One region of the Allosphingosinicella flava genome, then DNA from elsewhere that is predicted to be linked to it. Evidence: predicted binding sites of a transcription regulator. Region 1 holds the regulator's gene; the other holds the start of a gene.
The links. Region 1 encodes LexA, which represses DNA repair genes until DNA is damaged. Its sites were predicted from a motif close to GTTCCNCNCTTGTTCT; they were not measured.
Positions count from the first base shown of each region.

Region 2: a site for LexA is predicted at 3,071-3,086, ahead of uvrA (excinuclease ABC subunit UvrA). Genes of this name have one in related genera too.

Region 1 is NZ_CP065592.1:894,747-899,457, forward strand. Features, by position in the region: gene IC614_RS04650 (TadE/TadG family type IV pilus assembly protein) at 1-1,022, shown strand, start outside; gene IC614_RS04655 (TadE/TadG family type IV pilus assembly protein) at 1,022-1,489, shown strand; gene IC614_RS04660 (TadE/TadG family type IV pilus assembly protein) at 1,486-1,890, shown strand; gene lexA (transcriptional repressor LexA) at 1,975-2,646, shown strand; gene IC614_RS04670 (VOC family protein) at 2,659-2,997, shown strand; gene ilvC (ketol-acid reductoisomerase) at 3,112-4,095, shown strand; gene IC614_RS04680 (phosphatase PAP2 family protein) at 4,127-4,711, opposite strand, start outside.
Region 2 is NZ_CP065592.1:1,495,371-1,500,081, forward strand. Features, by position in the region: gene IC614_RS07785 (hypothetical protein) at 10-564, opposite strand; gene IC614_RS07790 (PAS domain-containing sensor histidine kinase) at 685-2,733, opposite strand; gene uvrA (excinuclease ABC subunit UvrA) at 3,097-4,711, shown strand, end outside.

The DNA.
Region 1 (4,711 bases):
AGCAGGCGCTGGACTATAACGGTTCGGTCCGGCTCGCCGCCCCGCCGGTCATCGAAAATGCGCCCACGACCGGCCCTTATGCGAACAACAACCGCGCGGTTCGCGTCATTCTCACCGCCAAGCGGTCCGTGCCCTTCATGTCCTTCTTCACCGGCCACGATCATCCGCTTCGGGTCGAGGCGACCGCCGCCCTCGTCTATACCGGCAAATATTGCATGGTCGCGCTGGATGAATCGGTTGGAACCGGCATCACCTTCTCCGGCAACAGCACGGTGAACCTGGGCTGCGGCGTCATCGCCAACAATAGCGGCGCCGCGGCCGTTTCGGGCGCGGGCAGCGCCGCCGTCGTCGCTTCGCCGATCGCCGCGGTGGGCGGCGTGCCGCCGAGCAGCGCCTATAAGGGGGAAACCCTCCTCCTGCCTTACTCGCTGAAGCAGGCCGATCCCTTCGCCAATCTGCCGCACCCCTCGCCTCCCTCCCCCTGCAGCGGCGGCGCGATCGATGTGGGCAGCAAGGCCACGCAAAATATCGGCCCGGGCTGCTATACCGGCCTGGCGGTCCACGGGACGCTGAACCTCGCGCCCGGCACTTATTACATCACCGGCGACATCACGATTAACGCGCAATCGACCGTCAAGGGCACCGGCGTCACCCTGGTCTTCACCAGCCCGACGCCGACGATCCAGACGTCCTTTCCCAACATCCGCATCGACGGCGGCGCGAAGCTGGATCTGACCGCCCCCAGCAGCGGCGACTATAAGGGCGTCCTCATGTATTATGACGGCCGCCGCATCGACGGCGACCATTATATCAACGGCAACAGCTATTCGAAGCTCGAAGGCGCTTTCTATTTCCCCAAGCAGAGGCTCACCTTCAACGGCAATTCCGGCATGGACAGCAATTGCATCCAGCTGGTGGCGAACCGCCTGACCTTTACCGGCAATACCGAAATCACCAATAGCTGCCCCTCCGACGGCGGCGCCAAGTCGTTCGACGCAAGCTGGGTCCGGCTGGTCCGGTGATGCGCGGGCTTCTCCACCGGCTGCGGACAAACGAGCGCGGGGCGAGCGTGATCGAATTCGCCTTCGCCGCGCCCGTGCTGGCGATGGTGCTGGTGAACGCCATCGACCTTGCCGAGGGCCTGGCCCGCAAGTTCGAGCTGGAACAGGCAAGCTATCGCGCCCTCGAAAAAATCACCGCCGGCACCGTCGGCGCAACCATGGACTCTATCCGGCGCGAAGCGGCGGCGGTGGCGGGAGAAGATGAAACCAATGTCACGATCCGCTCCTGGCTCGAATGCAACCGGGTGGAGCAGCCCAGCATCAACGGCGCCTGCACCGGCACAGAGGAAACGGCGCGCTTCGTGTCGGTGACGATCCGCGGCTATTACAAACCGAAATTCACCGCCAGCATCGTCTCCCGCGCGGTCGGCGCCAGCCCGAATGGCAGCTTCCCGCTTCGGGCCACGGCAACGATGAGGGTCCAATGATCCGCCCGCTTCGCCGCGATGAACGGGGCGCCTCGACGCTCGAATTCGCGCTGGTCGCCCCGGCTCTCATCCTGTTTCTGATCGGCATTCCCCAGATCGGCATGCTCTATTTCGCCAATGCCGGGCTCAACAACGCCCTGGCCGAGGGCGCGCGCCAGGCGACGCTCTGGCCGCGTCCCGATGAGGCCCAGATCAAGGCACGCATCGCCGCCGGCCAGTTCGGCCTCAAACCCTCCGCACTCACTATCGCGCCGCTTGCTTATGGAAACAGCGATGGCGCCGATTATGCGGAAATCACGATGCGCTATAATGTGCAGCTCGACTTCGGTTTTTTCCGCCCGGATCCGATCCTGTTGCAAAAGAGCCGCCGCGTCTATCTTCAGCGCATGCCGGCGCCATGATGGCGCGCCGCGACGGAGCCGCTTGACAGGGATCATTGCGTTTCCTACACGTTCTCCGTTCGTTCCTTATGGAGAGTGCGGGACATGCTCACGCGCAAGCAACACGAATTGCTCTGCTATATTCACGATCATCTCGCCGCGAGCGGCGTATCGCCCTCGTTCGAGGAGATGAAGGATGCTCTCGAGCTCAAGTCCAAATCCGGCGTCCACCGGCTCATTTCGGCATTGGAGGAGCGCGGCTTCATCCGCCGCCTGCCCAACCGCGCCCGTGCGCTCGAAATATTGAAGGCGCCGGAGCGGACGGAGGCAAAGGGTTTGGCGGCATCCCCAATGCGCGTTCAGGCGGCCAAGCCAGCCCTTCCCGCCGCCGCGAACGACATCGTCGAGCTTCCCCTGCACGGCAAGATCGCGGCGGGCACGCCGATCGAGGCGCTGCAAGGCACCGAAAGCCTGCCCGTTCCGGCCGCCTTGCTCGGCCCGGGCGAGCATTATGCCCTCGAAGTGTCCGGTGATTCCATGGTCGAGGAAGGCATTCTCGACGGCGACTATGCGCTGATCCGCCGCACCGACACCGCGCGGGACGGAGAAATCGTGGTGGCGCTGATCGACAATAGCGAAGCGACGCTCAAGACCTTCCGCCGTGAAGGCTCGATGGTCCGCCTGGATCCCGCCAACCGCCTCTACGATCCGCAGCGTTACCGGCCCGAACAGGTCGTCGTGCAGGGCCGCCTCGCCGGCCTGCTCCGGCGCTACTGACCGGAGGCTCGGATGGCCAGGATCAATTATGTCGAGCTGCCGGTGAAGGACATCGCGGCGACGCGCACCTTCTACCAGCAGGCTTTCGGCTGGAGCCTCGCCGAATTCGGCCCCTCTTACGCGGCGACGACGACTGGCGATGTCGATCTCGGCCTCCAGGGCGATCCGGATGAAGCGACCGCCGCGCCCCTGCCGGTGATCGAAGTTCCGGATCTGGAGGCGGCGCTCGCTAAGGTGCGTGCCGAAGGCGCGATCGTCACGCGCCCGATCTTCGCCTTTCCCGGCGGCCGCCGCTTCCATTTCACCGATCCCAGCGGCAACGAGCTGGCCGTCGTGAAGAGCGGCGACTGACGCCGCGGAGGTTCGCCCGCTTGTCGATCCTGGGCTTTCGCCGGGCCGGGCAACGGGTCTATGCCGTGCCTTCCGGCCTTTCCGTCTGGCCGGGTCGCGCATCGGAGGATTGTCATGACCATCTATCGCGATGCGGATGCGGACCTTGCCCTGATCCAGGCAAAGAAAGTCGCCGTCATCGGTTACGGCAATCAGGGCCGCGCTCAAGCGCTGAACCTGCGTGACAGCGGCGTTCACGACATCCGCGTCGCCCTTCAGCCGGGCTCGACGCGCATCGTGCAAGCGCGAACCGACGGTTTCCAGGTATTTGCCCCGGCCGAAGCGGCGGTCTGGGCGGACGTCGTCGCCATCCTTATTCCCGACGAATATCAGGGCGATCTTTATACCCAAGAACTGCACGACCGGCTGAAGCCCGGCGCGGCCCTCATTTTCGCGCATGGCCTCGCCATCCGCTTCGACCTCATCGTGCCGCGTGCCGATCTCGATATCCTGCTCGTCGCCCCGAAAGGCCCCGGCACCGCTCTGCGCGACGACTATCTCGCCGGAAGCGGCCTCATCACCCTCTTCGCAGCCCACCAGAATGCCAGCGGCCAGGCGCGCGCGCTTGCTTTATCCTATGCCGCCGCGCTCGGTGGCGGGCGGAAGGGCATGATCGAAACCACCTTCGCCGAAGAATGCGAGGCCGATCTGTTCAACGAGCAGGCGGTGCTCTGGGGCGCGATCCCCGAACTCATTCTCGCCGGCTACGACACGCTGACGGAGGCGGGATTCTCCCCGGAAATCGCCTATTTCGAATGCCTGACCGAAGTGAAATTGCTGGCCGACCTTCTCGTCGCGCGCGGCATCGCCGGCATGCGCGAAGCCATTTCCAATACCGCCGAATATGGCGCCATGACCGGCGGCCTGCGTATTGTGAACGACGGCACCCGCGCCGAAATGCGGCGCATCCTCGCCGAGGTGCAGGACGGCGGCTTCGCCCGCGCGCTGGTCGCGGAGGCGAAGGCGGGCTATCCGCGCCTCAAGGCCGCGCGCGCCGCTTCCGCGCGCCATCCGCTGGAAAAGATTGCCGAAACGATGCGCGCGCTGGATAATCGGTAAATCCCCGGCCCTCTTCAATGAGGCCGCCCCCTCATCCTTGCCGCGATACCCCATCCTTGCGCAGCAAGGCGGCAAGACATGCCGTCCAGGCGAGCCCGAACGACCAGCCGGCCGCCACGTCGCTCGGCCAGTGCACGCCCAGCACCACGCGGCTCAACCCGATGATGAAAGCGAGCAGCAAGGCCGCGGCGACCCAGCCCGGCCGCCTTCGCCTGGGCAGCAAAAGCGCCAAGGCGAGCCACACGATCAGGCCGTTCGCGGCATGGCCGCTCGGGAAACTCGCCGAATCGACCGTGGCAAGCCGATCGGCAAGGACGGGCCGGTCGCGATCGACCGCGATCTTCTGCAACGCCACCGCCGCCCGCCCGCCAAATGTGATGGCGAGGAGAATGGCGGCATCGCGCCGCCGCTTGCGCAAAGTCAGGTAAAGCGCTCCCGCCAGGCTGGCGGGCACCACGGCCGCCCAGCCGCCCAGCACCGTCGCCGCCTCCGCCAGTCGGGTCAGCCAGGGATGCCCGCCGCCGTGAAGCGCGAGATAGACCGCGCGATCGCCCGCCGCCTCGACGCCGCCCAAGACGAGCATCGCGACCCATAGCAAGGTCAAGGCGGCAAGCAG
Region 2 (4,711 bases), 600 kb from region 1:
GGGAACGGATCAAGGCTGCCCCTGCCCTGCCGCCCGCCGGAACAGCCCGGCGGAACCGAGCCAGAAGGCCGAGAACAGGATCGTCCCCATCACTGCTTCGTAAATGCCCTGGTAGCCGGGCGATCCGAGCGGCCAGATCAGCGCCGCCACCCCGATCGCCGCCTGCGCCGCCGCCGCCGCGAACATCGCGCGGGCCATGCCCGCGGCGCGGAAGCCCGCCATCGCCGATCCCGCGGCCGCGATGGCGATGACGCCGAAGAAAAGGAGGTTGGCGGGATTGTTCTCGCTGCCGAGCAATCCGACCGCGCCGTTCACCCAGACGAGCAGGAAGGATGCGGCGACCGCCAGCGTCGCGCCGCCGCGATAGGCCCGATTGCCCGACGTGCGCACCGCCAGCTCGATGACCAGTCCCGCCACGCCCAGCATCAATCCCATGATGACATAATCGGACAGGGTCCAGGGCGCCCCCGCGACCAGCGGCAGCGTCAACAGGAAGGCTGCGCCGCCCCATCCGATCGGCCGCCAGGAAAACCCCTTTCTTCCCTGCATTCTCGTTTCCGCCATTGCCATGCCTCCTTCAACATTTGTGAAGGCGATGGCTTAATCCCGACCACGATGAGCGGCATGAGCGGCAGGTGAGCATTTGGTGAAAAGCGGCTTGAGGGGTGCGGGCCGCCGTCCGGATCACCCGTCCGACAAAGGCGCGTCGATCAGGCAGCACAGGCCATCGGCCGCGAAGTGCAGCCTCACCGTGCCCCCCAGTTCGGCCGCCAAGACGCTTTCGATCAGGCGCGATCCGAAACCGCGCCCTTCCGGCAGCGAAACCTTGGGGCCGCCGTTTTCCTTCCACGTGAACGTGAGGCGCGCGTTCCCATCGCCTTCTTCCCTCGCCCATGTGATGGAAATTCGCCCCTCGTCGTTCGACAGGGCGCCATATTTGGCGGCATTGGTCGCCAGTTCGTGCAGGGCCATGGCAAAGATCACCGTCGCCTGGGGCGGGAGCTGCACCGCCGGCCCTTCCACCGTGACCCGCCCCTCCTCCAGCGCGCCGAAAGGCGCCAGCGCGGCCGTCACGATCTCGCCCAGCATCGCGCTTTCCCAGCTTTGCCGGGTCAGCACGTCATGGGCGGCGGCAAGGGCGGACAGGCGGCCTTCGAACGTGCGCTGCACGGCTTCCGGCACCTCGCCGCGCTTGAAGGTCTGGCGTGCCGTCGCCTGCACCAGGGTCATGGTGTTCTTGACCCGATGATTGAGCTCGCCGAGCAGGATTTCCTTGTGCCGCTCCGCCTTCTTGCGCTCGGTCACGTCGCTGAAGGTGCAGGCGACGCCGCCGCCCTGCTTGGGCGAGAAGCGAAGCTCGATGCTGGTGCCGGGCCGGTGATTGGACGCCATTTCAAGCCTTTCCGGCTTGCGCGTCTCCATCACGCGGTGGAGCGCCTGTTCAAGCTCGGTGCCGTGGATATAGGGCATGACCTCCCAGATGTTCCGCCCCAGGGCTTCCTCCCGCTTGAAGCCGAAATACTCCTCGGACGCTTTGTTGAGCAGGCTGATCGTCCACTTCGCATCGACGGCGATGAAGCAATCGGAAATGCTTTCAAGAACGGTGTTGAGCCGCCGCGCGATGACGATGCGGTCGGTAAGGTCGATGCAGGCGCCGGTCATGTAGGCGGCCTTGCCGTCGTCGCCGAAATAGACCTTGGCCCGGTCGTGCAGCCAGCGTTCCTTGCCGTCCGGCCGGACGACGCGATATTCCATGTCGAAATCGGCGCCGGTGGCGATGCTGGTCTCGCACGCGGCGATGAAGGCGTCGCGATCGTCAAGGTGGATGCGGGCCGCGCATTCCTCGATCGTCGTCGGTCCTTCCTCCTCCGGAAACCCGAACAGGCGGTTGAGCGTGGCGTCGAATTCGAGGGCGCCGGTCCGCAAATCCCAGCGAAAGGTTCCGGCGCCCGATCCCTCGAGCGCCGCGCGCAGCCGCTCCTCCCGATCGCGCAAGGCTTCTTCGGTCCGCTTGGTTTCGGTGATGTCGTACGTCACGCCGAAATGACGGACCTTGCCGTCCTCGACGGTCACCGCCTCGCCCCGCCGTACGATCCACCGCTTCTCCCCGGTCAGCGGATGGATGACGCGATAGGCGGCGCGGCCGACGCCATAATCGCCGTCCTGGCGGACAGAGGCGAGATCGTCGGGATGGAGCATGTTTTCGGCCTGCGCCACCGTGATCTCGTCCGTGGGGTCGAGGCCCCAGACCTTGCAAAATTCCTCGGAAACCAGGATGCGGCCTTGCTCGGGAAGGATCTCGTACGTGCCGATGCCGCCCGCCCGTTGCGCAACCCGCAACCGTTCGTTGGCGGTCCGGGCCTCCTCCATGGCCTTTCGTTCCGCATCGATATCGCGCACGACAACCAGGCCGCCGACGATATGTCCGTGATCGTCGCGAATCTGGCTGGCGGTCAGCCGGATCCAGTTCCTGCCGCCGTCCTTCCGCTCGTAATGCACGTCGAGCTCGGCCTCCAGCGCGCCCTTGAGAACGCGGACGAGCGGATAATCTTCCGCTTCCACCCGGCGGCCATCGGCATGATAGGCCACCCAATTGCCATGTTCCTCGATCGCTTCGGTGGGCAGGATGGGATGGCCGAAAATCTCCTCGGCCTTCCGGTTTCCGCCGAGAATGCGGCCGGACGCCGCGGCATAGACCAGGCCCACGGGCAGGGCGTCCAATAGCCTTTGCATCCCGCTTTCCAACGGAGAGCGGAACGCAGCCAGGACCGACGCGGCCTGCAGGTCGAACGTTTCGGCTTTCAACAACCGCTCCAGGGAAGGGCGCAGCGCCTGCTCATGTCGATTTCATTCACCCCTTTGCGGAATAGCCCCTGGATTGTGGGTATGCGGCTATTCATGCTCATGTAGCGCAGATTGGCCACTCCGTCACTGATCTTGCTCAAGATTAAGGGAACAAATCTTAACTTAACTTTGCAGGGCGATAACGGGGGTTGCCTTGCGATCCGCTTGTCCCGCACCCATTTCGCGTCGGCAGCGTTGCCCATGCATGCCGCGCCCTTGCATCATTAGAACAAATCTGGAACAGCCAATCTCATGCTGACTCATCTTTCGGTGCGCGGCGCGCGCGAGCACAATCTGAAGGGCGTGGACGTCGATATTCCGCGCGAGACGCTGACGGTCATCACCGGCCTGTCGGGCTCGGGCAAATCGAGTCTCGCCTTCGACACCATCTATGCCGAGGGGCAGCGCCGCTATGTGGAATCGCTCTCCGCTTATGCCCGCCAGTTCCTGGAGCTGATGCAGAAGCCCGACGTCGATCATATCGAGGGCCTGTCGCCCGCAATCTCGATCGAGCAGAAGACGACGAGCCGCAACCCGCGCTCCACCGTCGCCACCGTCACCGAAATCTACGACTACATGCGCCTCCTCTGGGCGCGGGTCGGCGTGCCCTACAGCCCCGCCACCGGCCTCCCCATCAGCGCGCAGACAGTCAGCCAGATGGTCGACCGCGTCATGGCCCTCCCCCAAGGCATGCGCCTCTATTTGCTGGCCCCCGTCGTGCGCGGCCGCAAGGGCGAGTACAGGAAGGAAATGGCCGAATGGCAGAAAGCGGGCTTCACCCGCGTCCGCATCGACGGCCAATTCTACGACATCGAAGACGCCCCCGCCCTCGACAAGAAGTACAAGCACGACATCGAAGTCGTCGTCGACCGTCTGGTGGTGCGCGAAGGCATCGAAACCCGCCTCGCGGATTCGCTGGAGACGGCCCTCAAACTGGCTGACGGCCTCGTCTACCTTGACCCCGCCGACGCGAAAGCCCTCCCCCTCGATGGGGGAGGGTTGGGTGGGGGTGATCTATCCGCCCGCACTGATGCCGGTCTCGAAAATCACCCCTCCCCAACCCCTCCCCATCGAGGGGAGGGGCCTAATAGCGGCCCCATCGAGGATGCCAATGCTGACGGAAGCACCGCCCGCACCGGCGTCGCCGCGGCCCTCACCCAGGCCTCGGACCGCAACGTCCTCGCCACCCACGCGCCCGCCGGCCGCATCACCTTCTCCGAGAAATTCGCCTGCCCGGTCTCCGGCTTCACCATCGCCGAGATCGAGCCGCGCCTGTTCTCCTTCAACGCGCCGCAGGGCGCCTGCCCGGCCTGCGACGGCCTCGGCGAAAAATTGCTGTTCGACCCCGAACTGGTCGTTCCGAACGAAGCGCTCTCGATCAAGAAGGGCGCCGTCGTCCCCTGGGCCAAATCCAACCCGCCCAGCCCTTATTACATGCAGGTCTTGGGCTCCCTCGCCCGCGAATATGGCTTCAGCCTCGAAACGCCGTGGCAGGATCTGCCGGAGGAGGTGCGCGACACCATCCTCCACGGCACGAAGGGCAAGCCCGTCACCCTCACCTTCGTCGACGGCCGCAAATCCTACGACGTGGTGAAGCCCTTCGAAGGCGTCATCGGCAACCTCAATCGCCGCATGATGCAGACCGAAAGCGCCTGGATGCGCGAGGAGCTCGCCAAATATCAAAGCTCCGCCCCCTGCGAGGTGTGCGACGGCGCCCGCCTCCGCCCCGAGGCGCTGTCCGTGAAGATCGCCGGCGAGGACATCTCCGTCTCCACCCGCCGCAGCGTCGTCCGCGCGCTCGAATGGTTCGCCACCCTCGAGGAGAAACTGAACCCGCAGCAGCGCGAAATCGCCCGCGCCATCCTCA